DNA from 3 places in the Vibrio sp. 1249-1 genome. Region 1 is predicted to be linked to each of the others. Evidence: predicted binding sites of a transcription regulator. Region 1 holds the regulator's gene; each other region holds the start of a gene.
What was found. The regulator MetJ, encoded in region 1, represses methionine synthesis genes. The targets are predictions, from matches to a motif close to TTAGACNTNTANANGTCTAA.
Positions count from the first base shown of each region.

Region 2: metE (5-methyltetrahydropteroyltriglutamate--homocysteine S-methyltransferase) is a predicted target of MetJ. The motif match lies at 1,158-1,177, and genes of this name have one in related genera.
Region 3: metA (homoserine O-acetyltransferase MetA) is a predicted target of MetJ. The motif match lies at 1,155-1,174, and genes of this name have one in related genera.

Region 1 is NZ_JAWOWJ010000021.1:47,690-49,948, forward strand. Features, by position in the region: gene R7Z50_RS22390 (O-succinylhomoserine (thiol)-lyase) at 1-658, opposite strand, end outside; gene metJ (met regulon transcriptional regulator MetJ) at 884-1,204, shown strand; gene R7Z50_RS22400 (malic enzyme-like NAD(P)-binding protein) at 1,316-2,259, opposite strand, start outside.
Region 2 is NZ_JAWOWJ010000006.1:288,300-290,558, reverse strand. Features, by position in the region: gene metE (5-methyltetrahydropteroyltriglutamate--homocysteine S-methyltransferase) at 1-977, opposite strand, end outside; gene metR (HTH-type transcriptional regulator MetR) at 1,256-2,167, shown strand; gene R7Z50_RS13745 (DUF4250 domain-containing protein) at 2,189-2,259, opposite strand, start outside.
Region 3 is NZ_JAWOWJ010000002.1:488,125-490,383, reverse strand. Features, by position in the region: gene R7Z50_RS05690 (DMT family transporter) at 16-351, opposite strand; gene R7Z50_RS05685 (DUF6559 family protein) at 475-861, opposite strand; gene metA (homoserine O-acetyltransferase MetA) at 1,202-2,143, shown strand.

The DNA.
Region 1 (2,259 bases):
CATGCGCTTCTGTGTTGGTGATGATTACCCCACCAATTACGTCCGAATGACCGTTGATGTACTTTGTTGTGGAGTGGATAACAAAATCCGCACCTAGCTCTAAAGGTTTTTGGTACACGGGTGTCAAAAAGGTATTGTCCACCGCAACTAACGCGCCGATTTGTTTCGCTTTTTCACAAGTAGCTGCAATATCCACTACGCGAACCAGAGGGTTTGACGGAGTTTCTAGCAAAATGAGTTTTGGTTTTTGTGCCAATGCAGCATCTAAAGCCTGTTCGTCTGATTGATCGACAAACTGAACCTTAAAATCGCCTTTGTTAGCTCGGGTATTAAAAAGACGATAGGTACCACCATAACAATCGTGAGGAGCAATAATGAGATCATCTGGGCCGAGAAAAGCGGAAACCCATAAATTTAATGCCGACGTACCGCAATTAGTAACAACCGCTCCTTTTCCAGACTCGAGTTCAGATAGCGCACTTTCCAACAGTCCGCGGTTTGGATTACCAGATCGTGTGTAATCATACTTGGGCACTTCACCAAAAGCAGGAAAACCATAGTTAGTGGAAAGATAAATAGGTGGAACGACAGCATGATATTGGCTGTCTGATTCAATACCAGTGCGTACTGCAATGGTCGCAGGTTTGCGAGTGCTCATGGGTGTATCCTTTCACGGGTAATGACTTCTAAATAGGAATGCGCTATATCTAATGTGTAACATAAAGTGATCAACACGCTTCCTTTGCTGTTATGTTCACTTTACTCGTCAAAAAATGAGACGTCAACACTTCTAGACGTCTATATGTCTTTGCTTATGGCGGTAAATGCAGCTAAAATCAGCACCTAAATTATTTTTAACCGATTACATAAATGAAGGTGTGCAATGGCTGACTGGAATGGCGAATACATTAGCCCATATGCAGAGCACGGCAAAAAAAGCGAACAAGTAAAAAAAATTACCGTCTCTATCCCGCTAAAAGTTTTAAAGGTGCTAACTGATGAGCGTACTCGCCGTCAGATCAATAACTTACGCCATGCAACCAATAGCGAATTGCTATGCGAGGCATTTTTGCACGCGTACACAGGTCAGCCACTTCCGACAGATGAAGACCTTCGTAAAGACCGTCCTGATGATATTCCAACAGAAGTAAAAGCGCTGATGACGGAAATGGGCATCGAATTTGAGTCATTCGACGAAGAATAAAAAAGCCTGATAAGAGGTTTCAGGTAATAACTCTTGCCTCGAGCCAAATGAATGACATAAAAATGGGACGCAATAGCGTCCCATTTTTGTGTATCACATCTGAAAGATATATTACTCTGCCATGTAGTTTTCAGGCATCTCGATACGAGCTACACCTGAATTAACCGCCGCCTGAGCAACCGCTTTTGCAACACGTGGTAGCAAACGTGAATCCATTGGTTTTGGAATAATATAGTCCGCACCAAACTCTAGCTTATCAACACCTGCAGCCTTCAATACGGCTTCAGGTACAGGCTCTTTTGCTAGCTCACGAATCGCCTCAACGGCTGCAAGTTTCATTTCATCATTGATTTCACTTGCACGCACATCAAGAGCACCGCGGAAAATGAATGGGAAACACAATACGTTGTTAACTTGGTTAGGATAATCACTACGGCCAGTGCCCATGATCAAGTCATCACGAACTGCGTGAGCAAGTTCCGGCTTGATTTCAGGATCCGGGTTAGAACATGCGAATACGATTGGCTTATCTGCCATCAACTTCAACGCTTCCGCTGGCAATAGGTTTGGACCAGATACACCTAGGAACAGATCTGCACCTTCAATCACGTCTTCTAGTGTGCGCTTATCTGTATTGTTCGCAAATAGCTGCTTATATTCATTAAGATCATCACGACGAGTGTGAATCACACCTTTGCGATCTAGCATGTAGATTTTTTCGCGCATTGCGCCGCATTTGATCAGAAGCTCCATACACGCTACAGCGGCAGCGCCAGCGCCAAGACAAACAATTGTTGAATCTTCAAGTTTCTTACCTTGAAGTTCGATTGCATTCAGCATACCCGCTGCCGTTACAATAGCAGTACCATGTTGATCATCGTGGAATACTGGTACATCACAACGTTCAATCAGACGCTTTTCAATCTCAAAACAGTCTGGTGCTTTAATATCTTCAAGGTTAATACCGCCAAAAGTGTCTGCAATGCTCGCAACAGTATCAACAAATTCATCGATCGTGCGGTGCTTAACTTCAATATCAATAGAGTCAAGACCTG
Region 2 (2,259 bases), on a different contig from region 1:
CATGAGCTCGCAACCCAAAGGTTGTCGCCCAGTTTTTCTTTTACTGGCTGTAGACGTTCAAGTTGCGCACTCAAATCCGAGCGCCACACGTTACGACCGTTGACCACGCCAGCAGACAGCACCCACCCCTCCGGTAGTTTGGCAACCACGTCGTCAAGCTGCTGAGGCGCGGCAGATAAATCGATATGTAAACCATCCACTGGTAGCTTTACAATTTTGTCTAGCGTATCGCTTATAGAGTCAAAGTACGTCGTTAGCAGCACTTTTACATCGCTTCGAATCACTTGGTACGCTAGCTTGAACGCATCAGCCCATTTGCTTTCTAGCTCCAGTGACAAAATTGGCTCATCAATCTGAACCCACTCAACACCTTGACTTGCGAGCTTTGCCAAAATAGCTTGGTAAGCCGTAAGCAATCGTGGCAGTAGCGTCAGGCGATCGAACCCTTCTTCTACCTCTTTACCTAAGTAAAGATAACTGACTGGACCAAGCAAAACTGGCTTCACTTTATGCCCAGCTTGGGTTGCTTCGTTGACTTCTTCAAACAGTTGAGGCCAACTCACTTCAAATGTATCGTCCTTGCTAAATTCAGGTACGATGTAGTGGTAGTTTGTGTTGAACCATTTAGTCATATCCGATGCTGCAGCGCCCGCACAGCCGCAACCCGCTTGAGATTGACCGCGACCCACTTTGAATAGCGTATCCAAATCAGGGAAACCGTCTGCGTGACGTTTTGGCACGTGACCCAGTAACAACGTGGTCGTCAGTACATGATCGTACCAAGCAAAATCGCCAGCGGTGGTAAAACTCAAGCCAGCATCTGTTTGCGTTTGCCAGTTTTTAGCGCGCAGATCTGCTCCAACCTTTTTAAGCTCTGCTTGATCAATTTCTCCGCGCCAGTATTTTTCCTGAACGAATTTTAATTCTCGTTTTTCACCGATGCGTGGATAACCTAGTACGTGCGTTGTTGTAGCCATGTCCCTATTCCTTTTTCAATCTTGTTTAATTTGTTTGGGTCAGAGTATCTTTCGTCATGAAAGATGTCTGGATGGCTAAACTATCGCTCTCATCTGCGGTTTGAACAACGTCCATTTATTCAACTTGTTTATTAAAAAAATTCATCATGAGGCGACATGATTCGCAAATAAACACAACAAATAGACGTCTAGACGTTTACATATCCATTTTTTGTCGTTAAGTTATTTACACGATTGCTATTCTGTTCATAGCGAGCAACAAAGGATGAAAGGAATTCATGATAGAGCTAAAACATTTGCGGACACTCACTTCGCTTCGAGACACTGGCTCTCTAACGGCAACAGCGACCGCTTTACATCTCACTCAGTCGGCACTGTCTCATCAGATCAAAGATTTGGAGGCGCGAATTGGAGGGCAACTGTTCCTGAGAAAGACTCGTCCGGTGAAGTTCACTTCAGAGGGAGAAATCCTATTGCGTCTTGCAGAAGATATCCTTCCGAAACTCGCAAGAGCAGAAAATGATTTAGCGAGCTTGAAAGAAGACGTCAATGGCCGATTACATATGGCCATTGAATGTCACTCTTGCTTCCAATGGCTAATGCCTGCACTTAGGGAGTACCAACTTGCTTGGCCTAGCGTAACATTGGACTTTTCCTCTGGTTTTGGCTTTGAACCACTCCCAGCTCTATTGGCAGGCGAACTTGATCTCGTTATTACTTCCGATATCCAACCTCGATCTGAAGTCCACTACGAGCCTCTATTCGACTTTGAAATGCGTTTAATTACCGCAACCAATCACCCATTGGCGGAAAAAGAAATTATTGATCCGCAAGATCTCGCAGATCAAACCATGCTCTCTTATCCGGTTCAAAAACAAAGGCTGGACGTCGTAAAACACTTTCTTCAGCCAGCAGGAATAGAACCTGCGAAATGGAAGCAAGCCGACAACACTCTCATGTTAGTTCAGATGGTCTCTGCTGGATTAGGGGTGGCGGCACTACCCAATTGGGCGATTTCTGAATTTTCTCGCCAAGGTCTTATTACCAGTAAACCTTTCGGCCAAGGCTTATGGCGTCGCTTGTTTGCTGCAACGCGTCACTCAGAGAAAGAAAAGCGTTACTTACAAGCTTTTTTCGCAACCGCGAGGCTACAATGTAAAAGCCACCTTGACGGAATCAAGGTGGCTTAAAAGATTTGGATTATGAAAGGCTTAGCGTTGATATGCTTTAAATTGGTTAGTCAATGGATCGTACTGATAACCGAGCATATCAAGCTTGCCGA
Region 3 (2,259 bases), on a different contig from region 1:
ACAAGTAGAGTGGCGTTATTCGTACCCTACTGTTTTGGATAATAAATTTACGATCAACACACCAGCGATGATAAACCCAATACCAACTAGGGCTGGTAAGTCTAGACGCTGTCCGTAAACAAAGTAACCAACCGTCGCAACCAAAACGATCCCAGCACCACTCCATATGGCATAAACAACCCCGACAGGCATTGTTTGCACTGTGACGGAAAGCAAGAAGAAAGCGATGCCGTAACCAATCAAAACGACTGTGCTCGGCATTACTTTCGTAAATTGCTCTGTTTTGGGAATATAAGAAGTGGCAATCACTTCACATACAATCGCTATCGACAGCGCCAACATTGGTGGCATAGAGACAAGCATTTTGAACATAAGGCATTAACGCTCAACAGAAATGTAACCGACAACATGTCCGGATAATTAGGCCGCGCATTATACCCAACTCATCTCACGATGGAATACCACTAACGATGTTTACACACCATCACTTTCGCTTACTTTTTGATGACCAGGTGAAAGGCTGACGTTTTGGTGCTGACGAGAAATTTCAAAGTAGATATGCATATCAATCGGCTCAGGTGTATTGAGTAGCATCTTACCTACTTCACGTTGGAAATGACCATAATTACCTAGCTCATCCGTTAGTTCTAGGAGCTCGTAAGAGGCTTCATCGGCAAACATTCCATACGCATACTGATAATGACTGATATCCTTGCTCTTATCATAACCCAGCTTTTGAAGAGCTTGATCAATCTCTTCCGGCGTATAAATGTCTTTATCACCAAACGAATGCAGTAGCACGCAAGGAACTTCTTGAGCGATGCTCTGAATCTTTGTCTTTCTCTTGAAAATACCGAACATAATGTCCTCCACTGACGATGTTTCCAAACATGCACATTAATGCAAAATGGTGAGCTGATTGTTTTTAGTATGGCTCATTAATTTGAGACTTCCTTACTACGAAGTCACCTTCACATATTAACGTGATCGCATAATTACCAGCAAATAGTACACACTGCGTTTCAAACCTATCTCATCAGAAACTCTGCTTTAGTCACAATTGTGTGACAACCCCGAGTACGGTTTACCATAATGTAAAGAGTAGATTGAAAAGTCGGATTTCGTATCGACATCTAAACTTAATTAAGTTAGCTTTAGAAGTATAGACGTCTAGATTGACTATGCTTAGGGAGAGAAAGTCGTGCCAATTAGAATTCCAGATCAATTACCAGCTACCGATGTATTAAGGACAGAAAACATCTTCGTGATGAGTGAAACGCGTGCAGCGAGTCAGGAAATACGTCCTTTAAGAGTGCTGATCCTTAATCTGATGCCAAAAAAAATAGAGACTGAAACTCAGTTTCTGCGTCTACTCTCAAACAGCCCACTACAGGTTAACGTCGAATTACTGCGCATTGATAACCGCCCGAGTAAAAATACGCCAACTGAACATTTAGACACGTTTTATCGCCAATTTGAAATGGTGCGAGATAAAAACTTCGATGGCATGATCATTACTGGGGCTCCATTAGGTTTGGTGCAATTTGAAGATGTCATTTATTGGGATCATCTCAAAACCATCATGGAGTGGGCAAAAGATCATGTGACATCCACTCTTTATGTTTGCTGGGCTGCGCAAGCAGGGTTAAAGCTACTCTACGATCTACCTAAAAAAACGCGTAAAGAAAAACTTTCAGGCGTGTATCATCATCAAATCCATCATCAGTTTCACCCTATCTTACGCGGATTTGATGACACGTTTTTGGCTCCTCACTCGCGTTACGCAGATTTTTCGCCTCACTTTCTAGAAGAGCATACTGACTTAGACATTTTAGCGACATCGGATGTCGCAGGTGTGTACTTGGCCACCACAAAAGACAAACGAAATGTCTTTGTCACAGGACACCCTGAGTATGATTCTCACACTTTACATAATGAATACATCCGAGATTTAAGCGAAGGTATGGAGCCCGCTATTCCTGTCAACTATTACCCAAACAACAACCCAGATAACCCACCAATTGCAAGCTGGAGAAGCCATGGACACCTCCTCTTTTTAAACTGGCTGAACTACTGTGTTTATCAGCAAACACCGTACGACCTCGATCACTTCAGTGAAGATGCTTTCACTAAAGACGATTAGCTTCAAAATAAGCAAACAAAGCACTCATCATTACCGAAATGTAATATGTGAACCAAGCCGCCATATGGCGGCTTTTTCATAACAGTTTGCAAACCTGATCGCATAGTGTTTTTTCC